DNA from 2 places in the Nostoc sp. UHCC 0870 genome. Region 1 is predicted to be linked to the other one. Evidence: predicted binding sites of a transcription regulator. Region 1 holds the regulator's gene; the other holds the start of a gene.

Region 1 (12,556 bases):
ATCAAATGGTTGCAGTTGATAGTGAGGAAAATCTTCTGTGTGGAACAAGTCCCGTTTGTAGCCAGCCGGACGAGAGGTAATAATTGCCATATTCTGAGAAAATCTTCCTAAAAAATTCTCAATCTGCTTGACAATTTCATACCGTTGAATCGCATCTGAAACTTCATCCAAACCATCTAATAAAATTAAAGCTTTTCCATTTTCAAGCCAATACTCAAAAAAATTAGGTGGTAGCTGTTTTATAGATAGATTGCGTTGGACAAACTGGTTCACATATTCTAAAATATTGCTGTTTTCTTGTCTAGCTAATTCACGAATTTTAACCAAAATGGGCAGTAGCTCTACATCTACTTTTAGCCCCAGATTTTCTGGTTTTTTTTTGAGCCAGCATGACAGCAAAGTAACTCATCAAAGTCGTTTTACCTGACCCTGGTGCGCCCAACAAAACTAATTTACGATTATTGCTTTCACTTAATAGCTGCTGTGCAGAAAACTTTTTTCCAGTCTGGCTTTCTAATTGCACTAGTTGGCGTTGCTCACGGATTAATTCTAACTGACGCTTATTTGATAAGTTATCAGCTTCCTCTAAAGAAGTATCTATTTTATAATCTATATGTTTTTGACTAGATTTTATTTCCTCAACTACATCAGGCATCACAAAAATCTGGCTAGATTTTGCATATTTATCTACTTCTTGTCCGGCTACTGCAATCCCAGCAAACTTAATATCATCAAACCACTTTGCTAGTTTTATACAGTATTCTGCTTTAGCATCTTGAAATATTTTTGTACTCATGCTGCCCTTATTTACCTATTATGGACTGCATTCTGGCTAATCATTATAGCAGTATTAAACTCAGGACTTAAGTAAGTCGGTGGGAATAAACCTAACTATGTTAAGTAATATAAAGTTATTGTGACCGAGTTCGTAGTAAGGACTTCAGTCCTTATTTTAGGACTAAAGTCCTGATTACAAACCTTTAATTATTTACGCCGTTCTACTTACGCAAGCAAAATTCGTTATTGCGACCAGAACAGAGTTTAGGGAAGCAATCCCAGAGTTTTAGGCGGATTACGTCGTTATCACTCCTAATGACGTAATTACGTTAATTTTGCGTAAGTCCTAAAACTGTTGATATTTACAGTTTACTTAGATACTGCTGCATTCTTTGCTCATCTATATTCGCTTCATTGTCTGATAAAATTTGTAGTGCTGATTTTGCAAACTGTGTTTGACTAAGATTACAAAAACTTAAAAATACTTGTGAGCGTATTTCTTCATCCAAATCAGGATTTATTTCTAGGTTTGCCAATTCCCTCAAAATTTGCGAGGATGGTTCGTTCTCTACAGTCCTCAAATCCTTTGGATCTTCAGCTAGACAACTGGCCGCAAATAATAAATTATGATGATACAATTCTGGTTTATCTGTGTCTAGATCAAGAATAAACTTAATTGCTTTAGCGATTGGTTTAGGTTTTTGAATCACAATCAGCAGTAACAATACTTCCCGCCAGTGAGGATCGTGTAGATGGTCTTTGATATGCTCTAAGACAATACCGAAATCATCATCATTTTGACGACGATAATCAATTTCTTGAGCGCACAAATATTCCTGAAATGTTTTATGCCCGAATGCGTAGCATTCTTGTCCCTGTTCATTGAGCAAACCAGAACGAGCAGATATATATTTGATGAATTTTTCTGCTTCTTGTTTAGCCTGGTAAAGTTCAATTTGTCTTAGATTTTTAATGTCTTGACTTAACTTATCAACAATTTCTCTTCGTTCAACTATTGTACTACTATTTATATCTGCTTGACTTTTCTGACTATGAATCCAATATGCCAGTTGTTCCATTAATCGTTGTAAGTCGTCAGGTTTTACATATATTAATCTTTGATCTAGAGGTTCTGCTTTATTCATATCCCAACTCATGAGTAGGGTTTTTACTGCTGCTTCATAAAGATGGTGACGTTTCTGGGGTAGACGATACACATCATACCTATGAATTAAACAAACCAGCGTTAATAGTAGAGGATTTTGTACTAATAATTTAATGCGTTCTTGGCTATTTAATACATTTTTTAAGCTAGTTTGCCAGCGATCTGATTCAACAAGGTCTGGAAAACGGCTATTATGCCATTTATCGATAAATAAGTTAATTTTTGGTTCGTCAAAGGGCTGTATAATATAGTGAGGAAACTCATTAGTTTTGAAGAAATATCGCTCATATTCGGCAGGACGAGATGTGATAATTACCCGGTTTTGAGCATACTGTGAATCTTTGATAAAAGAATAAAGAAGTCTCACAACTTCACGGCGTTTATTTTCATCAGCAATTTCATCTAAACCATCAAGTAATATTAAGGCTTTTCCTTGCTTGAGCCAATAATCAAAAAATCCATTTGGTATATCTGTTAAGTTGTATTTTTTAGGAATTATCTCTTGCAAGTATGACAAAATATTATTTTCTACATATTTTGCTAAATCACGAATCTGAATTAAAATTGGTAATAAATCATGTTCTGCATTCGAGGCAAAATCAAGAGCAAAATACTGCATTAAAGTACTTTTACCTGAACCCGGTTCACCCAAAATTACCATCTGCTGGATAGGAGAATTAATTAAAAGTGTATTAGCTGCAATATATGCGTCATTTGATGTAATGATAGGTTGGGTGTTATTCTCCTCTTTTATTACATCAGGCATTACAAAAATCTTTACTAACTGTTCCGAAATATCCCTGTCCTCTCCTGAAACTTTAATTCCAGCAAAATGTATTTTTTCTGAATGTATTTTTATTTGGTTGAAGTAATTTTCTTTCGTAGTTTTATAGCGTATGTAAGCTGGACTTTTTTGAAAGTATGTATTACTAAATGTCCATAACCAAGGTTTCAGACCAACTTCATTCAGACTAATTTTTAGGTCTTGTGCGATCTGTGTAAATGCTGCAATCAGATTCGGTATATCGGGAAATTTATCTGTTAGCGGTTTCTCTAATTCTTGCTTAACGGTTGAACATTTAAATACTTTAGCAAGGAAGTCAGCAGTTTTCTTGTCATCACAATAAGAAAAAAGTCCTTTTTGTAATCTCTTCTTTTCTTCGTCTTGAGCCGCTTTTATCGCTGCTTTGAGTGACTTTTCTAATTCTGTTGGATTCCATCTGCTTTGAGCTTTTTTTATAATTTCTTTGGCGATCGCAGATAAAACAGGCGTTAATGCAGCTCCAGGAATACCAAAACTTTCCATTTTTATTGCCCTAATTTTTGCTGAATGTTGAAGCTTTATCTAGCTAAATAGCACTGCTAATTAATGCGATTTTAGGGCATAATATCGCCAATTATGATGAAAATATCAAATAATTTCTCAAATTCTGAGTGGAGTTTGGATGAAATTTAATGTCGCTGCGTGTCCGGTAGAGGTATTTGTCTACAAAGTCAAAAAATTTAACATTTGATTTTTTACTTTGGTGGTTACACGCAAGCAAAGCTAACACCTCGCAAGCTAGCTGCACTGTTGCACCCCACCCAATAACCAAAAATCAGCGCAGCGATCGCTTGAGCAAAATTCACAATCAATATTCCTGAGAAGGGAAGCTTGTTGCTTGATAACCCTCCCCTTTTCTGAATCAAAGCACTCCCTTAGAACTAGGAATAGTCCCAGCGCGACGAAGATCGACTTCTACTGCCATGCGTGCAGCCCTAGCGAATGCTTTAAACGTGGCTTCTATGATGTGATGGGAATTTATCCCGTCTAACTGGCGAATGTGTAACGTCATTTGACTATGGTTGACTAACGCCACAAAAAATTCCCGTACTAATTGCGTGTCATAAGTCCCCACTCGTTCGGTAGGAATTGTTAAACCATAGCTGAGGTGAGGGCGACCAGAAAAGTCCAGCGCAACCTGTACTAAAGCTTCATCTAAAGGGGCTAAAAAATTACCAAAGCGGACAATACCTTTTCTGTCGCCTAATGCCTGATGGAAAGCTTGGCCTAGGGTAATACCCACATCTTCGTTAGTGTGGTGGTCGTCAATTTCCCAGTCGCCTGTGGCTTTGACATCCAAATCAATCAAGCCGTGGGAGGAAATCTGATGCAACATATGATCCAAAAACGGAATCCCTGTGGCAGCTTTGCAAATGCCACTGCCATCTAGGTTAATGGTAACTTGCACATCAGTTTCACCAGTAGTGCGATGTACTGAGGCAATGCGAGAGGCTGAGGAGAAATTAACTTGGGGATAATCGCTGATTTGCATAGAGGTTGGGGATTGGGGATTGGGGATTGGGGATTGGGGATTGGGGACTGGGGACTGGGGACTGGGGATTTTAGATTGAAACCCAATCCAAAATCTAAAATCCAAAATCCACTCATTGAATTGCCCCATTTCTAAATCGTATTACGTGAAACAGCAAGAAGGCTCACACTGACCTGAGTATAGGTTCACATTCCCATGATTTCATATCCTGAATCCACGTACAGGACTTGTCCTGTAATCCCGCTTGCTAAATCGCTAGCTAAGAAAGCAGCCGTGTTACCTACTTCTGTCTGAGTAACGGTACGACGTAAAGGAGCGACTGCTTCGACATGATGAATCATATCTAAGATGCCACCAACGGCACTAGATGCTAAGGTGCGGATAGGCCCGGCAGAGATGGCATTAACGCGAATGTTTTGAGGGCCGAGTTCAGATGCTAAATAACGCACACTAGCTTCTAATCCTGCCTTAGCTACACCCATAACATTGTAGTTGGGAATTGCCCTCACACCACCCAAATATGTCAGGGTAATGATACTTCCTCCCTCTGTCATTAAAGGTTTGGCTGCACCACTTAACTGCACGAGTGAATAGGTACTAATATCTAAAGCTGTAGCAAAGCCAGAACGAGAAGTTTGGCTAAAATCTCCAGTTAAATCATCTTTGTTAGCAAAGGCCAAACAATGAATCAGAATATCTAGTCTGCCCCACTTATCACGGATTGTCTCAAAGGTAGATTGAATCTGTTCATCGTTTTGAACATTACAGGGAACAAATAAACTGGGGTTGAGAGGTTCTACTAGTTCAGCAACTTTCTTTTCCATTTTGCCCCTTTCATCTGGTAGATAGGTAATGCCGAGATTCGCTCCTGCGGCGTGTAGTTGTTGGGCAATCCCCCAAGCAATCGAGCGGTTATTGGCAATACCTGTTACCAGAGCGTTTTTTTCCATTCAGATTCAGCATAGAAACCCTTGATGTAAGCGATTTATGAAAATAGAGGCTAGGGACTGGGGACTGGTGACTGGTGACTGGGGATGAGGAACGGCGGATTAGGTCTTATTTTTTTTACCTTTTACCTCTTGCCTCCTGCCTCCTGCCTCCTGCCTTCATGAGCATACTAGAATCTGAGGCACGTTTGTATTTGTTTTATACATGATTGGCAAAAATAATAATTAGTAAATGTGTTTTTTTGATTTAAAATACATATTATTCCTTAAGAAATTCTCAAGATTACTTAAGTTTTTAGAGAAAAAACCTGATGGTTATAGCAAGCAGAAGTATCTATCAAGAACTGCTAGCTAAAAATAGCAGAAATTAGGTATCATTATAAACAAATAACTATGAAGTTATGGGTTTAAGTATAGTAAAGTACAGCAAGGTTAACGGTGCTTTATTGATTTTTCAGGTGTATTCTTAGGTAATTAGTTTTCACTTTTTTGTTATTCCGGCATTGGGTAGGGGAAGGGAGATGATCGTGACACAAGATAAGGCCCTAGCAAATGTTTTTCGCCAGATGGCAACTGGAGCTTTTCCACCAGTTGTCGAAACGTTTGAACGAAATAAAACGATCTTTTTTCCAGGCGATCCTGCCGAACGAGTTTATTTTCTTTTGAAAGGCGCAGTAAAACTTTCCAGGGTGTACGAGGCAGGAGAAGAAATTACAGTTGCACTATTGCGGGAAAATAGCGTTTTTGGAGTCCTGTCTTTATTGACAGGCAATAAATCTGATCGGTTTTACCATGCGGTGGCATTTACCCCGGTAGAATTGCTGTCTGCACCAATTGAACAAGTTGAGCAAGCACTCAAGGAGAATCCAGAATTATCAATGTTGATGCTGCGGGGTTTATCTTCGCGGATTTTACAAACAGAGATGATGATTGAAACCTTAGCGCACCGAGATATGGGTTCTAGGTTAATCAGTTTTCTGCTGATTCTCTGCCGTGATTTTGGCGTTCCTTGTGCAGATGGGATCACAATTGATTTGAAGTTATCTCATCAAGCGATCGCAGAAGCAATTGGTTCGACTCGCGTGACAGTCACCAGATTATTAGGGGATCTGCGTGAGAAAAAGATGATTTCGATCCACAAAAAGAAGATTACCGTGCATAAACCTGTGACTCTCAGCAGACAGTTCACATAAAATCCATTGGAGTCAGGGGAGGTGGAGCGTGTTATATTTCTTTAGATAACACTCAATAGTTGGCATTAAATCTAAAATCTTGAGTAATTTCAGCTATTACCAACCCCCCCAAACTCCACAGACAATGACTGAAAGTAGTAGGCTGTATCTGGAAACATTTCGGTAGCTGAAGATGACCACCGGCTACATCCTCATCGCAGCAATTTTAATTTTGGGAGGCGTAATTGCCACTGCTGGCGATCGCATCGGCACAAGAGTTGGCAAAGCACGCCTCTCTCTCTTTAAGCTTCGCCCCAAAAACACGGCTGTAGTGGTAACTATTTTTAGTGGTGTATTGACAGCAGCCACTACCCTAGCTATCCTGTTTTTGGCTGATGAAGGCTTGCGGAAAGGGGTATTTGAGTTAGAAGATATTCAAAAAGACCTCAGACAAAAACGAGAACAGCTCAAAGTGGCTGAAGAGCAAAAAAGTCAGGTAGAGGCTGAACGCAACCAAGCCAATCAAGAATTAGAAACCACCAAAAAAGAAAAATTTACAGCGCAGCAAGATTTAGCTCAAACCCAAACTAAACTTCAGCGCACCCAGAATCAGTATCAAAAAGCCATAGCTGAACTCCAAAGTGTTTACAATCAAAGGAAAGCACTACAAATAGCTGTCACCAAGCTGGAAGCAGAACGTAGACGGCTGTATGTTGAAGCTCAAAAAGCAATTGCCGAACGCGATCGCGAAATAGCTAAACGCCAAACTGCGATAGAACAGCGCGATCAAGAACTGAGTAACCGTCAACAAGCCATAGAACAGCGCGATCAAAAAATTTCTCAACTAGATAAACTCATCCAAAATCGCAATCTAGAGATTATCGAGAGAGAAAAGGTCATAGCCAAACGGGAATCTCTTCTCAAAGAATTGGAAAAACAACAGGACTATCTAGAACAGGAAGTAGCAAGACTGGAAAAATATTACCAGTCATATCGGGACTTACGCTTAGGTAAATTAGCCTTAGTTCGAGGTCAAGTTATTGCGGCGGCTGTAGTGCGTGTTAATCAGTCAACTACTGCCCAGCAAGTAATTGTACAACTACTGCAAGAAGCCAATCGTAATGCTAGCATCGAATTAGCTGAACCTGGAACTGCTGCTAATACACAACTACTGCGTGTGACTCCAGACAGGGTTGAGCAGCTGATAAAACAAATTAGTGACGGTCGAGAATACGTAGTGAGAATTTTCTCGGCTGGCAATTATGTGAGGGGGGAAAAACAGATAGAATTTTTCGCTGATACAGCTAGAAACGTCTTAGTCTTTTCTGAAGGTGAGGTACTGGCGACAACTACCGCCGATTCTAAAACTATGACCTCATATCAGTTAAGGCAAAGATTGGATTTATTAATTTCAGCATCCCAATTTCGTGCTAGAAATGCGGGTATTGTCGAAGGTGTACAAATTGATGGTACGTTTATTCGCTTTGTGGCCTTGTTGAGACAGTTCCAGCAACCTGTAGACATTAAAGCAGTAGCAGCAGAAGACACTTACACGGCTGGCCCTTTGAGAGTAAGACTAGTAGCAATTCAAAACGGCAAAGTGGTTTTAAGCACTTAATAAAAATTTATTATGGCTTTTAGTGAATTTTCCCCAACACAACCAGTCATTTTAGGTTTCGATCCCGGTAAAGATAAATGTGGTGTAGCCTTGATGGGATTAGACCGACAATTGTATTATCACCAAGTAGTGCTTTCAGATGAGGCGATCGCTACCATTAATAACCTACGTCAAAGGTTTCCCGTTTCCTTGTTGGTGATGGGTAATCAAACTACAGCCAAACGTTGGAAACAGCAATTGCAACAAGAATTAGCCGAACCATTAAATATTGTGTTAGTAGACGAGCGTTATAGTACCTTAGAAGCACGCGATCGCTATTGGCAGATGTATCCGCCCAAAGGACTGACAAAGCTACTTCCACAGGGAATGCGCCAGCCACCACGGCCTATAGATGACATTGTGGCTATTCTCTTAATCGAAAGATATTTAAGCCGCCTAACTGAATCAGTTAACAGTTAATCTGCTGAGTGCTGAGTGCTGAGTGCTGAGTGCTGAGTGCTGAGTGCTGAGTGCTGAGTGCTGAGTGCTGAGTAACAAGAAGATTACTCAGTAATTTCGCACTATGGTATAAAGCCACGCCCAGTTGTAGGCGGTCTTTAAACTCAGCACCGACTAAACGCTGCGCTACCGCTAACAGAACTTGGAACTCAGCACTCTTCATAATTTTGCGCGAATCGTAAACGCATAGTCTCCGCCTGGTTCTAGCTGATAATCTTGCTGTTCCAAGAACCTTCCCAGAGGTTCTTTGATTAAAGCCCGACCCTGGGAAGGCTTCACGGAAAGTTCCCCCAGGCGAAAATTCCATTGGAAATACCACTCAAAATCCCCTGCACTCACTTCACCTTCTAGGAAGCCGTGTTGCCAGGATTGGCGGGTGATTTTGACATGGGCGGTAGTTTCTGGCAAACGTTTAGCACTCACAATGCTTGGTGTTAAGTATGGGACAAAAGCTAACTATTTAAGCTATCTTTTATTTACCAAACTTCGCCACGATCGACAAACTGGCAACGCAAGTATTTTTGCGTAATTACGACTTACTTGTTCTTAGTTGTCCACAGGCCGCATCAGCTTCTAAACCACGGGAATAGCGGACGCTAACAGCGATTTTTTGCTGTTGCAGAACTGTGACAAAAGCTTGAATGCGATCGCTCTTAGGGCGTTTGTACTCAACTTCCTGAATAGGATTGTAAGGAATCAAGTTGACATGACATTGAAATCCCCGCAGACGCTTGGCTAGTTGTAAGGCGTGTTCTGGTAAATCGTTCACACCAGCCAGCAAGATATATTCAAAACTTACACGTCTGCCAGTAATTTCTACATATTCCCGACATTCAGCCATTAAATCTTCGATGGGATAGGAACGCGCACTGGGGATAAGTTGTTCGCGTAGTGCTTGGTTGGGGGCGTGCAGACTCACCGCCAGGGTAACTTGTAAATGATGTTCGGCTAACTCCCGGATGCGATCGCGGATTCCTACAGTAGATAAAGTTAGCGATCGCTGTCCAATCCCTACATCTTGATTTAAAGATTTAATTGCCCCTAAAACATTCTCTGTATTTAACAACGGTTCACCCATGCCCATAAATACCACATGACTCACCCGTTGCTGAAAATCTTCTTGCACAGTTAATACTTGATCAACAATTTCATGTCTGCCCAAATTACGTTTGTAGCCACCTTTCCCAGTAGCGCAGAAATCACACGCCATTGGACAACCCACCTGAGTAGATACACAAACAGTTAAACGCTTATCTGTCGGAATCCCCACTGTTTCCACAATCTGCCCATCGGATAGTTGCAGAAGGTACTTTACTGTGCTATCTGGTGCAACAGATCGGTAATGAATCTGAGAACGCCCGATGGGGATATCTGCAACATCTGCTCGCCATTGCTTAGGAAACGCAGAAATATCAGCTAGCGATCGCACTCCTTTGTGATATATCCAATCGTGGAGTTGCTTCCCTCTGTAAGCAGGTTGTCCCTGCTGCTGTACCCAAGCAGTTAACTCCGTCACCGAAGCACCGAGTAAGGGCGGCAAAGTTGTTGTTTCTGAGATGGTTGAGTTAACTGGGTAAACAAGAGGCGTAGCAGACATAAAAAATCACAAGTTGAAGCTGAATCTCTATCGTACAACTTTCAACTCAATTTGGTAGTCACTGAGCTTGTCGAAGTGCGCCTTACCCCCATACATGAATTTAGGGGCTTCCACGGCGCGAGGTGTCTGGTGAATATATATTGATACTGGGTGAGATCGCCTCATCATCAATAGTGCCAATTCAGACCTAACCAAACGTTGAGCCGTTCCAGCCCCACATTGCACCCTTAGCATCAGCAAACTCAATGTAAATGCGATTTTGCGACACTCCGAGAGTTTGATTAATCTGTTGGCAAAAATCTTGACTCATCGCCTCAGTTTGATTGAGCTCCATTGTGCCAATACTCTTAATCTCTATATAACAAACTGGTTCTGTAGTACCAGCAAAAGTCATAGGCATTTCCGCTTCAAATGCAGTCATGACATAAGATTCCGGCTTACCTAAATGCTTGGCTAACTTAGCTGACAGGCTTTTCAACATAGCCTCAATTTCAGCTTTTTGCGGTGCAGATGCAGAAGTTTGGACTTTAATTAAAGGCATATGATCAATTCAAAATTCAAAATTTAATATTAACCTAAGTTGCTGGTGCAAGAAATCAATAGTCCCTATACCTATCTCCCAACCTGACGGAATAAACGACTATACTTAGGATCATATAACCGCGATCGCCCATTTGTTGACGATAATGCTGGACTAATCACATATAGCGTTGTCCGCATCAAATTTTCTTGCTGAGTACAGTCTGCCATTTGGGTCAGAGGTACAACCCTAATTTTTTCATCTGGCCAGCCGATGCGGAAGCAAATAGCTACGGGGGTATCTGCTGGATAGTGTTCTAGTAATTTAGCTTGGGCATTTTCTACATGACGCGCACTCAGATATAAACATAAACTAGCTTTATGGGCTGCTAAAGAGGCTAACTCTTCTCTGGCTGGGACTTCTGTACGCCCGCTAATGCGTGTCAAGATAATCGTTTGCACTAAACCTGGGACAGTCAACTCTACATTGAGTTTAGCGGCTGCGGCTTGGAAAGCACTAATACCAGGGATGACTTCAAAGGGAATATTTGCCTCAGCCAGAAGCTGTATTTGCTCATGTATAGCACTGTAGAGGCTAGGATCACCTGATTGCAAGCGTACCACAGATTTTTGTTGCGATCGCACCCGTTCGATCATTAGAGGTAAAATTTCTTCCAAAGTTTTATTAGCAGTGCGAATAATTTCCGCATCTTCCCGACAAAATTGCAAGAGCTGTTCAGGAATTAGGGAATCAGCGAATAAAATCACATCCGCAACAGCAAGCAGTTTTTGACCTTTCAGCGTTAGTAAATCTGGATCTCCAGGGCCTGCTCCCACAATATAAACTTTCGGTTCTAAGATATTTTGATTAGCTTTCATACTTGAATTTCCATAAAATCTAAGTAATTCCCAGTAGACAATCCAAGCTCAAAAAATTTTTTGAGAATTTGCTCAGTATCTTTCCGGATTAACCCTATAGGAGTAGTAGAGAGTAATGGTAGATGCACCCTGGTTAAGCCCTGGAGAAAACAAAACTCTGGGGCATTTTTTATTTTTGGGGATTGGGAATTGGGGATTGGGGATTGGGGATTGGGAATTGGGAATTGGGAATTGGGAATTGGGAATTGTGTTTTTCTCCCCCTGCTTTCTTGCCCTCTGTCCCCTGTCACCTGTCCCCTGTCACCTGTCCCCTGTCACCTGTCCCCTGTCACCTGTCACCTGTCCCCTGTCCCCTGTCCCCTGTCCCCTGTCCCCTGCTCAACCTCCCTACTCCTCCTTAACGGGAGAAACCACGTCAGGTAAAGGGCGTTTACGGAGATACAGCCACGCTAAACCAGCTAATCCCAAGGATATACCAGTGAGGCTGACCACTTGTGCAATTCGTAATGGCCCCAACATCAAACTATCAGTGCGAAGTCCCTCAATCCAAAAACGTCCTAGGCTGTAAGCTACCAGGTAAAGCATAAATAAAGTACCTACCCGCAAGCGTGGCTTACCCGATAAACCGCGAAAGAATAAAGTTATAAGCAGCGCAAACACCATTAAATTCCACACAGATTCGTAGAGGAAAGTGGGATGAAAATATTCATAACTGGCTAAAACTGGGGGGCGGCTTTCGGGTGGAATGTACAATTTCCAAGGTAAATTGGTAGGACGACCAAAAGCTTCAGAATTGAAGAAATTACCCCAACGCCCGATCGCCTGTCCTAAAATCAGCGAAGGTGCGATTAAATCAGCTAATTGCCAAAAAGAAACCCGTTTAAGCTTGGCAAACATCAGTGCAGCCAAAGTACCGCCAATAATTGCCCCATGAATGGCAATACCTCCTTGCCAAATCGCAATAATCCTGCCTGGATTTTGGGCATATTCTGACCATTCAAATAAAACATAATAAATTCGGGCTGCGGGAATGGCTGCAATTACCAGCCAAATTGACAAATCACTCAGC
Region 2 (12,556 bases), 2.8 Mb from region 1:
TCCTTTTAACTGGCTTAGAACATCATCTCGGTATTTTTTAAATTGTTTTATAGCTTCTTCATCTATTATATTGGTCTTCGGTAAATAAACAGTTACACTTTCGCCAAGCTGTGCTATATTAAATGCCTCTATATTTTCAAAATATGCTTGCAGATATAACCAATAAGCTTGACTTGATTGGGAATCATATATTACCAAAATACAAGGCATCGGCTCGAACAACCACAACTCTAAATCTGATATTGCTAGCTTAAAAGCAATGGTTTTTCCATCTGTGAGTGTCTTTAAATAATCAGTAGCTTTTAGCTGTATATAAACTTGACCATTTTCAATTTCACCATTGATATCATAGGTAAACATCACTAGATCGTAGCCGTAATCATGCTGTATACGTTCTACCGAGTAACCACATAAAAAAATATATCTTTCTACATAATTAATACTTAAATCAGCAATAATATGCTCTCGTGGTCGCTTTTTTTTAACCATTTCAGAAGTTGTAAATTTGACATTTCTGAATAATATCAAATTGTCAAAAATCTAGTGAGATTAACGCATGGCTCATCAAACTTACATAACTGATGTCTTAGTCGTTGGCGGTGGAACTGGAGGGACGGCTGCGGCTATCCAAGCGGCGCGGTGCGGTGCTAACACTATCCTGGTGAGTGAATTTCCTTGGTTGGGGGGAATGTTAACTGCTGCTGGAGTATCCGCGCCTGATGGGAATGAATTAATGGCATTTCAAACAGGGATATGGGGCGCGTTTTTACGAGAATTAGAGCAACGACAACCAGGGGGATTAAATAACAGTTGGGTGAGCTTTTTTAGTTATGATCCCCGTGTAGGAGCAGAAATTTTTGCTGATTGGGTGCAAGAACTAGCAAATCTGCATTGGATTTCTGGACAAGTCCCCCTAGAAGTATTAAAGCAAGATAACTGTATTACTGGTGTGCGGTTTGCAGATTTTACAGTGCAAGCCAAAGTGATTCTCGATGGTACAGAGTTAGGAGATTTATTAGCCTTAGCAGAGATACCTTACCGTTGGGGTTGGGAATTACAGTCTGAATGGGAAGAACCCAGCGCACCTGTTGAATTTAATGCTATCACGACCAAATATCCTGTACAGTCACCAACTTGGGTCGTCTTAATGCAAGATTTTGGTGCAGATGTCGCACCCGAAATTTTTCAGTCCCCAAATTATAATCCTTCGCTGTTTGTCAGTGCTTGGGAAAATTACGGTGCAGAGAAATTCTTGAATTATGGACGCTTGCCGGGTAATCTATTTATGATTAACTGGCCTATCTGTGGTAATGACTATGGTGAAGGGGTAGGACGACTACTAGAGTCAAAACCAGCTAAAAGTGAATTTTTCCAAGAATGTCGTTGGCAAAGCCAAAATTTCGCGCATTATATCCAAAATCAGCTAGGTAGGCGGTATGGTTTGGCAGAGTCAGTTTTTCCCCATACCCATCCTGCTTTTGCTCTGCATCCTTATTACCGAGAAAGTCGCCGCTTGGTAGGACTAACTACTGTCACAGAACAAGATATTTTACCAGTTGCAGGGGGTCGGGCGGCAAGTTTATTCCCTGATGCGATCGCAATTGGTAATTACGCTAACGACCATCATTATCCCGGCTTTGACTTGCCACTACAACCGAAATCCATCCGTTGGGGAGGACGCTGGACGGGAACACCCTTTACTATTCCCTACCGTTGTTTAGTTCCAGCTACAACAGATGGTCTATTAGTTTGTGAAAAGAATATTTCTGTCTCTCATATTGCCAATGGCGCAACTAGATTACAACCTGTTGTCTTGGGTATTGGTCAAGCGGCGGGGATGGCTGCTGCTATGTGTGTGGAATTAAATTGTCAGCCGCGAGAAATACCTGTAAAAGCGTTGCAACAAGCTTTATTACAAGACCAGCACGCCCCAGCACCTATCATACCTTTATTTAATCTTTTACCCAATCATCCAGAATGGCTGCAATGGCAAACGTATTATCTCAATGAGCCTCAAGTCTATCCCCATAGTGGCAATTGTCCCGCTTCATCGGTGAATAATTTCTATCACTCAGATACCCAGCAAGTATTATCACGGGGAAATGACTGCTTCACAGGCGTTCTTCATATTGCAAATCAGCAGGATTACAGTTTCACTATCACTTCTCCAACTGCTAATCTAGGGCAAACTTGGCAGCTTGTGACCTGGCGATCGCATATAGACGCGCAGCTGCAAGAATTGACCCATGAGCAACAGTTAACTGTTTGGGGTCGTCTAAATTATTCTGGTAACTGGTTATTAGTTGAAAGTTTGGTAGTATAACCGACTTTATTTTTTTTTTCGGTAAAAAGCACTACTTTTTTGATAATTTTCCGGACTCGTTAGATAAAACTTAGTAGCAATAGATAGGAAAGTTCACAAAGAGATATCTACAATGAGTATTGCTATTAAGTTTTTAATTTCAAGTCTGGTATTTGCCTCACTAACAGTTGATTCCCCACAAGTAGTCAATCAAAATTTATTTGTATCATCAACTACTTCTCAAGATTTAGTTTCATTAAAGCCTAAACATCAACGTAATGAGCCAGAAGGTGCTGCACCTGTTAGGGGTAGTGGACGAAGAAGTTTAATGGAATCGCAAAGAAATACTTATCCTACTGTGTAGTAGATTACAGATGATGCCTGTTGTGACATGAGCATTTGTCTTGTGACCAGCAAATTCAAAACTATTCAACTCTTTTAACTAGCCTTTTTAGCAAGAATACAATTTTCTTAATTCTGCCATTACAACTACCAAGTAATTAACCACCCCAATTGACAGCATCACCACTCTTCAGACCACAGATAACGCTTAATTTTATTTCCAGGGTATCACTCAGGTTAATTCACAATATTACAACAGGGTCAACAACTTCATAGTAAGCAAATTTAGCCCTAAATTTTTCAATACTTAAGGTATTGACAGATGCAAATCTGCGGTGACGCTACACATCCAGTAACAAAGCGTGGAGTTTTATGCTTCTCGTCTTGCTTGATATAGATTGAATAGGGGTGCAAAGCTTTACACACCTAAATATGCACCTCAAAACCCACTATTAATTTATCGTAAATTCAAGGGTTTAAGACTCATAAGTCTACACATCAGTAAACCACAAACTTTTAAAAGCCAACGTAAAAACAAGGGTTTCAGCCATCGTTAATCAGGAGTATTGACCATTGGTTTTAGAGGGATCTTAGAGCGATCGCTTGAAGATGACTAGGGTGATCGTCTGAAATGCTCAACAAAACGTTGTTTTGTGATATCCCTGGCTTTGGCTGAAATGTTTGCTTGGTAAAGCTTCTAAAAAACTTTTTGGTTTACTGACACATAGTATCAGTTGAGTTGGGGTTTAAATCACCGACTCCAACTATCTTTAAGTAATAAGTAATGGGATTTACTCATCACTCATTACTCATTACTCATTACTCATTTAAGGCTTGGTTGTCTTGGGCTGATTTTCTGTTTTTTGAATGCCATTTAAAAACATTGGCACAAATTTCTCAAAAAATGCCTGGGGGTCACGTTGCCAGGCTTTTTGTGCAGCCTGGATTCTGGTAAACTGCAAACTTGGTGCTAGCAAGGTTTGTGGTAAGCGTTCCATGAGATATTGAGGACGTTCCCACAATGGCATTGTGTTTGCTACTTCCACAAGGTTTGCAACCCGTCGCAGTTCTGCACCGAGGGTAATATCCATTCCTGATTCAAATGCTGCTTGTTCTATTGCGGCATATTTGCGCTTGGCTTGCTCAACTTTTTGGCGATGTTCAGGACTTTTATCTGCCATCTGTGCTAACCAACGATTACCCCAACGGACGTGTCCAGCTTCTTCTGGGAGAATTTTAGCAATGGTTTCGCTGATTTTCATATTTTCTGCTGTTTGGGGTGCTTGCTTAAGTGCATAAATGTGAGCAGAAAAATACTCACAACCCCGCTTTTCAGTGACGTTGATGGCAGCTAAGGCAGCAATTATACCTGATTCTAATTGCTCCTGAGAAGTGTATGTGTCTTTGTCTAGGAGTCTTTCAAATTCATCTATATAAGAAGAACCTGGGGGTGTACCAACATTTGCCCCCAATTCTACTAATAAATCAGTCAACCACATGGCATGACGAGCTTCATCGGCAATATGGTGTGATAAGTCTTTGATTAATTCTGGTGGCTTACCGTTGAGTCGTTCTATTAAATCAGTTAAGTCTTTACAGCTACGCTGCTCACTATAACGATAGCGGTTGAGGGTGATCAAGTGAATTTCGCGATCGCTCACGACCCGTTTGAGTACGTCCCGCGCACTCAACTTATTTTGAAATTTCCGTGGATAAACAACTGTCATGGTTTTATTTGAGACTTATTAACTATGTGGTGTTTGATCATGGCCTGGGGTTTCCCTATAGCTGTCAGCCAGGAACTAGGCGCAATAAAGTAATATTTCTTTACAATAGTGATTCTAAGGATTTTTTCCCATTTCAACAATTATTTGGAAAATAGACTGGGAACTATCTAGCATTTCCGTAGCAAATCTTAATTTGATCATGGAATCTTGATATTTTGACCTGCACAAATGTAAATAAAGGTAAAGACAAGATCATCAACCTGGAGATAAGTATTTCTCACAGGTTGTCTGAATGGTGAATTTTGTCTGCGGTAGTCTAGGTCTGATGGTTGGTCATTCCTGATGAAAACAAAGTCGCTGTAACTGGGGAAATATTAAGTTTTATGACAAAAGCTCAATTTAGTAGTGTATGTTACAGAATTTTTGCTAAATTGATTAATAGAGAACTAAAGATTAATCCAATATTTCTAAATTCATAGGGAGTGTGTGTTATGTCTATTCAAGAAAAATCTCGTGCGATTATGGTGCGTCAATATCAGCAAGTTAAGAATCGTCAACAATCGATGCTGATGCGTGCTGCACAAGAAATGGGTATTCCTACAGAAGAAGCATCCCACTATTGGAATCCCATTCAAGGCAAGATTGACCCGACTACACGAGTAATTTACGGGCGCAGTAATGCGACTATGAGCTAGATGTTGATCATTGTTAGTAGCAGGGGAAACTATTTCTACCATAATTTTTTCCCCTGATGTACTGACATACACTCCAGACAGACAAAATAACTGAGGCTAAAGTACAAATTATGCCATCTCGTTCTCAACTTAGTAAACATAACTGATGTTACTAGTTGGAGATTATGCGATAGTAGTCAATAAGTTCTGATGCCTGAGAAGAATGGTATTTTACAAGCAAATACCATTTATATTTTACTTAACTGCGGAGTGTATGTTTGAGATTGAGAATTTATGGATAACTCAATTTGTCTCGTTTGTGCTGCTGATGATAAATTCTCCATGCCTTTAGCTGCAACTACTCGTTCAGTTGTTGCCCATCTTACTAGTGAACAGCATTTAGCTTTATATATTATTGATGGTGGTATTAGTAGAGTTAATAAAAATAGAATTAGGCAAAATCTTCAATCTGAGCAAGTTAGTATTACCTGGCTGAAGGTAAAAAAATCAAAATTCAAAAACTTCCAGACATCTTCTGCGATTACTATCGCCGCTTATTATCGAATTTTAATTCCAGAACTTTTACCCCCAAAAATTGACAAAGCTATTTACATTGATAGCGACGTAATTGTCAGAACTAGTTTGCAAGAACTATGGAATATCGATATTCGTGATAACTACCTTTTGGCAATACCAGATATGGGTGCGCCCTATGTCTCATCTCCTAGAGGACTGATTAATTATCAAGAATTGGGTATTTCCCCAGAATGCCAATACTTCAATTCTGGTGTGCTTGTCATGAACCTTAAAAAATGGCGACAAGAGGCCACAAGTCAAAAAATATTTACGTATTTAGATAAATATAAAAAGTATATACGTTGGCATGACCAAGATGCTATGAATGCAATTTTAGCAGGACAATGGGAAGCCATTGATTCCAGGTGGAATCAGATGCCATACCTATTTAGATATCAATCTTGGCAAGATAGCCCATATAGTGAAGAAGAATATAATAACCTAGTTAATCATCCTTTTATTATTCATTTTTCTTCCCATGAAAAACCTTGGCATGATAACTGTAATCATCCAGAAAAACATTTATTTTTTGAATATTTAGATAGTAAAATCTGGTCAAGTTGGGGTGTTGAACAATTAGCTAAAAAACAAAGACAACAGAATTTAGCAGTGTTCAGCAAAACGTACATTTCACTAAAACAAAAAATTAAATTTTTGCTCCGAGGAGTGATCAAATCCTAGCTTTAGTACGCAAAAAAGCCACCCTATAGGGTGGCAAAATTTACACGTTTGGATATAATTGCAAACAGGTATTAATTAAGCGTCGTAATAAAGATAGAACTCATAAGGATGAGGACGCAATTGTAACTGCTTAACTTCGTTAGCTAGCTTGTAATCAATCCAGTTTTGGATAAAGTCTTCAGTGAATACGCCTGATTCTGTTAAGAAAGCGTGATCATTTTCCAGTGCTTCCAATGCCAATTCTAAAGAACCGGGTGTGGAAGGAACTTTCGCCAGTTCTTCTGGAGAGAGTTCATAGATATTTTTATCTAAAGGTTCACCGGGATGAATTTTGTTCTTGATACCATCTATACCAGCGCACAGCATGGCTGCAAATGCCAAGTAAGGGTTAGAGGTAGCGTCTGGACAACGGAACTCTAAACGCTTGGCTTTGGGGTTAGTACCAGAGAGAGGAATACGCACAGAAGCAGAACGGTTACCTTGGGAGTAAGCCAAGTTTACAGGTGCTTCATAACCAGGTACTAGACGCTTGTAGGAGTTGGTGGAAGGGTTGGTGATGGCCAACAATGCTGGTGCGTGTTTGAGAATACCACCAATGTAGTACAGTGCCATGTCACTCAAACCAGCATACTTGTCGCCAGCAAACAGAGGTTTACCATCTCTCCAGATAGACTGGTGGGTGTGCATACCAGAACCGTTATCGCCAAACACAGGTTTGGGCATGAAGGTAACGGTTCTGCCGTATTTGTTAGCTACGTTTTTGATCACGTATTTGTAGATCATCAACCAGTCAGCCGCTTCGATTAATTTACCAAAGCGGAAACCCAATTCACACTGACCGCCGGTGGCTACTTCGTGGTGATGCTTTTCAATAGGCACACCTAGTTTTGCCATCGTCAACAGCATTTCTGTCCGCATATCTTGGAAAGTATCTGTTGGCGCAACTGGGAAGTAACCTTCTTTGAAGCGGGTTTTGTAACCGAGGTTGGGGCTTTCTTTTCTACCGAAATTCCAACGGCCTTCTATTGAATCTACGTGGTAGTATCCTTCGTTGGCAGTTTGGTCATAGCGGACATCATCAAAGATGAAGAATTCAGCTTCAGGGCCAAAGAAAGCGGTATCACCAAGACCACTAGAAACTAAGTAGTCTACTGCTTTTTGAGCAATAACCCGTGGGCAACGGTTATACCATTCGCCAGTACGGGGTTCTTTAATGCTACAAATAACACTTAATGTTGGCTCTGCCATGAATGGGTCGATCCAAGCGGTGTTAGGATCTAGCACCATTGTCATGTCTGATTCTTCGATGCCTTTCCAACCCCGAATGCTGGAACCGTCGAAGGGTACACCATCAGTGAATGAAGTTTCGTCAATCTGGTCTTGGAACATGGTCAAATGCTGCCAAGTGCCGAGGGTATCGACGAATTTCAAATCAATCATCTGGATGTTTTCGTCTTGAATCATTTTCAAGACTTCTTGTGGGGTTGTCATTCGTTACTCCTTCTCTGCCAATTTCTTAACGTCAAACCAGAATCTGCCAAAGCATCCTAACCCTACTGAGCGGAACAAAGTTGTGACACACCTGAAATATCGTAGATTCTCAACATTAGAGAGTTTTGTAGTAGTTGTTACAGATCATCTGGATTACAGGTAATATTAACCTTTCTTTCGACATCTGCACAAAAGAGGGAAAGTTCATCTCAGAGGGGTCAACTTTGACATAGAATCCTTAAATAATAGATAGATGGTTTTTGTGCCAAATCTATATTTAAATAGCACAAAAATTTACTGGTGCGTAAGTGCGGCCAAATAAATATCAAACCACGATAGCAACGATTGGGAGAAGAAGGAATGCGTGACGCAGTAACAACCTTAATTAAGAATTATGACGTAACTGGTCGTTATTTTGACCGGAACGCGATCGACAGCTTGAAATCCTATTTTGAGAGTGGTACAGCTCGCGTCCAAGCTGCGGCTGCAATTAACTCGAACGCGGCGGCATTGGTGAAGCAGGCTGGTGCTAAGTTGTTTGAAGAACTACCAGAGTTAATTCGTCCTGGTGGTAATGCTTATACAACTCGTCGTTATGCAGCTTGTTTGCGCGATATGGACTACTACCTGCGCTACGCTACATACGCGCTGGTTGCTGGTAATACCAATGTTTTAGATGAGCGTGTGCTGCAAGGTCTACGGGAAACTTACAATTCTCTGAGTGTGCCTATTGCTCCTACAGTTCGTGGTGTGCAAATTCTTAAGGATTTGGTGAAAGAACAAGTAGCTGCTGCTGGTGTTACAAGCACTGCTTTTGTGGATGAGCCATTTGATCACATCACTCGTGAGTTAAGCGAACAGGACGTGTAGGGAAGGGACTGGGGACTGGAATTTTTAGTCAGGACTCAGGACTCAGGACTTTGAGTGAATTTTTGTGAAGCGATCGCCTGACAAGCTATGTTCAGACGCGATCGCTTTTTTTACATAAATTTACGATGATGGGAGATGAGGCGATCGCTAGCAGTCTTCCAGATCCCCGACTTCTTAAAGAAGTCGGGGATCTAATCCGCGCGATGTTCACATTTACTTGAAATCTATAAATACTATGTTTATTATTGATGACATTATTAGTGAATTAGTTGCTCAGGGTGTTCAGCGTGTTCAAGATAAAGTTATTCGTAACGAAACAGTATTAAGAATACTCAAACAGTTTGGTTTACAACCGGATGTACCCCAAAATGATTTTGAATGTATTTATCGTTATACCTTAATTCAATATGGGTTAGGAAAGCCCAAGGTTATTTTAGAGTTATTTAGACAACGAGAAATTCAAAATAATTTTGAACAGGCATTTAGTCAGAATAAAAATTTCAATTTTCAAAAATTAGATAATTATATTGACAGTTATGCTATTGGTGATGAAATTAAACAGCAAAACATTGACCCTCATAGGGAAGTAGCAGAATTTGCCCGTTTATTTCTGGAAGTTGCTAAACAAGCCAGAACACCTACGGAAATTTTACAAGACCATAAAATAGAGAAATTACAACGTACTTTAAATCAAGTTAGTGAACAGGTTAAATATCTCAATTTACCAGCAATTCAACAGCAAATTAACCAATTAGCACAAAGTTATCAGCAATTATTACCACCGTCGCCAGTAGCGAGAGAAACGGAATTAGCTAAAAATTTACGTGATTGGTTTAATGCACTAGGTTATAAATTTGAACCGACTGAAGTTTTAGAAACTGAATATTTTGAATGGATTATTAATATCCCTAAACGCCGGGGTTACGACCGAATTTTTATTCGGGGAGTGGAGGGAGAAGCAAGTATTCATGATGTGAATGCTGTTAAACAAGGGATAGAAAAATATAAAACTGATGAAGGTTGGGTAGTTGCACCGCGTCGAGTTAGTAAGTTAGCTAGACAGGAAGTTGCACAAGCCAATGATTCAGGAGTTTATTGTTATACGTTAGATGAATTAATCGAAGCTGACGCTGATTTTAGTAGCTATTTTGAATGGTTAGAAAACCAGGTGACAGAAAAGGGAATAGATAAATATTATGTGCCACTAGCTTGTATTAAGGAAGAAGTTGATTTAGTCACTAAGCGGCGCATTGGGATTAGTCACTATGGTAAAGAAGACGGTTGGATTGACCGCTATGTTAATAATTGGTTAGCTGATACAGTTAAGGAACATTTATCAATTTTAGGGGAATTTGGTACAGGTAAAACTTGGTTTGCTTTTCATTATGCTTGGGAGGCTTTACAAAAATATCGTCAGGCTAAACAAGATGGTTCACCTTTACCGCGTATTCCTTTAGTGATTCCTTTGCGAGATTATGCGAAAGCTGTAACAATTGAATCTCTATTTTCTGAGTTCTTTTTTCGGAAGCATCAGATTGGTTTAGCAAATTATTCTGCTTTTGAACAGCTAAACCGGATGGGGAAATTATTATTAATTTTTGATGGCTTTGACGAAATGGCTGCACGGGTAGATCGTCAAGCCATGATTAATAATTTTTGGGAGCTTGCTAGGGTGGTTGTTCCTGGCGCAAAAGCGATTTTAACTTGTCGCACGGAACACTTCCCGGAAGCTTTGGAAGGACGCAATTTATTAAATGCTAAGTTAAAAGCTTCTACTGCAAATTTAACCGGAGAACCGCCGCAATTTGAGGTTTTAGAATTAGAAAAGTTGGATGATGAGCAAATTAGACAAGTTATTAGTTTTAAAGCTAAACCGGAAACTTTTGACTATATTACTCACAATCAACAATTATTAGATTTGGCGCGTCGTCCGGTGATGATTGATTTAATTATTGAAGCTTTACCAGAGATTGAAGCTGGAAAACCTGTAGATATTTCCCGTGTTTATCTATATGCAGTGCGTCACAAAATGGAACGGGATATTAAATCTGTACGCACTTTTACTACAATGGCACAGAAGTTATATTTTCTGTGTGAATTATCTTGGGAAATGCTGTCTACTGAGAGGATGACTCTCAATTATAAGGAGTTTCCTGACCGGATTCGGCGTTGTTTTAACAAGGAAGTACAGGAACAAAAGGATTTAGACCATTGGCATTATGACATGATGGGTCAAACTATGTTAATTCGTAATGCTGATGGTGATTATTATCCTGCCCATCGGTCTTTATTAGAGTTTTTTGTTGCTTATAAGTTTGCTAGAGAATTGGGTATTTTAGCAGATGATTTCCGAGAAGTTGCTGATGGGATGCCTTATGACCAAGGTATTAGTGATGGGGATTTAACTCAAACCTTTGGTAAAAATCTGTTAGCAAAAGCAGTGTTGGATTTAATGTGGCCGATGTTGCAAAAATCAGCTAATGGACGTTTGGTAGAGGTAGTTAAAACCACTAAAGCTAAAACTGAAATAGAAGCTGGTTACTGTGGTAGTAATGCAGCGCAGTTACTTATCAAAGGTAATCGTTTTGCTTTAGAAAAACAGGATTTGAATCAGACTGTGCTTCCAGGTGTAGATTTTAGTCGAGTGAGTCTGCACAGTGTGGATTTGACTGGAGCAAATTTACATGAGTCTGTGTTTGCTAGGGTATTGACTGAGGTTTTGACAGTGGCTTTTAGTCCTGATGGGGAAGTGCTGGCGACAGGAGAGGCAGATGGTAGGGTGAGGCTGTGGAATGCTAACACTGGGAAGGAGTTGTTAACCTTAACAGGTCATAGCAGTTTGGTTAACTCAGTCGCCTGGAGTGGGGATGGTCTGACTCTGGCTAGTGGTAGTCGTGATAAAACGGTGAAACTGTGGGATGTGCAGACTGGGGAGTGTCGCCTGACTCTGGCTGGTCATAGCAGTTCGGTTAACTCAGTCGCCTGGAGTGGGGATGGTCTGACTCTGGCTAGTGGTAGTGATGATAAAACGGTGAAACTGTGGGATGTGCAGACTGGGGAGTGTCGCCTGACTCTGGCTGGTCATAGCAGTTGGGTTTACTCAGTCGCCTGGAGTGGGGATGGTGGGACTCTGGCTAGTGGTAGTCATGATGAGACGGTGAAACTGTGGGATATGCAGACTGGGGAGTGTCGCCTGACTCTGGCTGGTCATAGCAGTTGGGTTTACTCAGTCGCCTGGAGTGGGGATGGTGGGACTCTGGCTAGTGGTAGTCATGATGAGACGGTGAAACTGTGGGATATGCAGACTGGGGAGTGTCGCCTGACTCTGGCTGGTCATAGCAGTTCGGTTTACTCAGTCGCCTGGAGTGGGGATGGTGGGACTCTGGCTAGTGGTAGTCGTGATGAGACGGTGAAACTGTGGGATGTGCAGACTGGGGAGTGTCGCCTGACTCTGGCTGGTCATAGCAGTTTGGTTAACTCAGTCGCCTGGAGTGGGGATGGTGGGACTCTGGCTAGTGGTAGTCGTGATGAGACGGTGAAACTGTGGGATGTGCAGACTGGGGAGTGTCGCCTGACTCTGGCTGGTCATAGCAGTTCGGTTAACTCAGTCGCCTGGAGTGGGGATGGTGGGACTCTGGCTAGTGGTAGTGATGATAATACTGTGAAACTGTGGGATATGCAGACTGGGGAGTGTCGCCTGACTCTGGCTGGTCATAGCAGTTCGGTTTACTCAGTCGCCTGGAGTGGGGATGGGGGGACTCTGGCTAGTGGTAGTGATGATAATACTGTGAAACTGTGGGATGTGCAGACTGGGGAGTGTCGCCTGACTCTGGCTGGTCATAGCAGTTCGGTTATCTCAGTCGCCTGGAGTGGGGATGGGGGGACTCTGGCTA

The links. Region 1 encodes NtcA, which controls nitrogen genes in cyanobacteria. Its sites were predicted from a motif close to TNTGTANNNNNNNNTACANA; they were not measured.
Region 2: a site for NtcA is predicted at 7,918-7,937, ahead of glnA (type I glutamate--ammonia ligase). Genes of this name have one in related genera too.

The regions. Positions count from the first base shown of each region.
Region 1 is NZ_CP091913.1:3,529,477-3,542,032, reverse strand. It holds gene L6494_RS14945 (HEAT repeat domain-containing protein) at 1-327, opposite strand, end outside; gene L6494_RS14940 (hypothetical protein) at 320-796, opposite strand; gene L6494_RS14935 (NACHT domain-containing protein) at 1,140-3,248, opposite strand; gene hisB (imidazoleglycerol-phosphate dehydratase HisB) at 3,628-4,257, opposite strand; partial or broken gene fabI (enoyl-ACP reductase FabI) at 4,443-5,220, opposite strand; gene ntcA (global nitrogen regulator NtcA) at 5,726-6,397, shown strand; gene L6494_RS14915 (DUF3084 domain-containing protein) at 6,570-7,994, shown strand; gene L6494_RS14910 (pre-16S rRNA-processing nuclease YqgF) at 8,007-8,453, shown strand; gene L6494_RS14905 (hypothetical protein) at 8,443-8,655, opposite strand; gene L6494_RS14900 (DUF3146 family protein) at 8,652-8,915, opposite strand; gene rlmN (23S rRNA (adenine(2503)-C(2))-methyltransferase RlmN) at 9,022-10,089, opposite strand; gene L6494_RS14890 (phenylpyruvate tautomerase MIF-related protein) at 10,277-10,630, opposite strand; gene cobM (precorrin-4 C(11)-methyltransferase) at 10,702-11,487, opposite strand; gene lgt (prolipoprotein diacylglyceryl transferase) at 11,875-12,556, opposite strand, start outside.
Region 2 is NZ_CP091913.1:6,287,717-6,300,272, forward strand. It holds gene L6494_RS26635 (DUF4365 domain-containing protein) at 1-489, opposite strand, end outside; gene L6494_RS26640 (FAD-dependent oxidoreductase) at 557-2,323, shown strand; gene patX (heterocyst-inhibiting protein PatX) at 2,436-2,666, shown strand; gene L6494_RS26650 (ferritin-like domain-containing protein) at 3,472-4,371, opposite strand; gene L6494_RS26655 (hypothetical protein) at 4,863-5,066, shown strand; gene L6494_RS26660 (glycosyltransferase family 8 protein) at 5,340-6,302, shown strand; gene glnA (type I glutamate--ammonia ligase) at 6,378-7,793, opposite strand; gene apcB (allophycocyanin subunit beta) at 8,154-8,663, shown strand; gene L6494_RS26675 (pentapeptide repeat-containing protein) at 8,899-12,556, shown strand, end outside.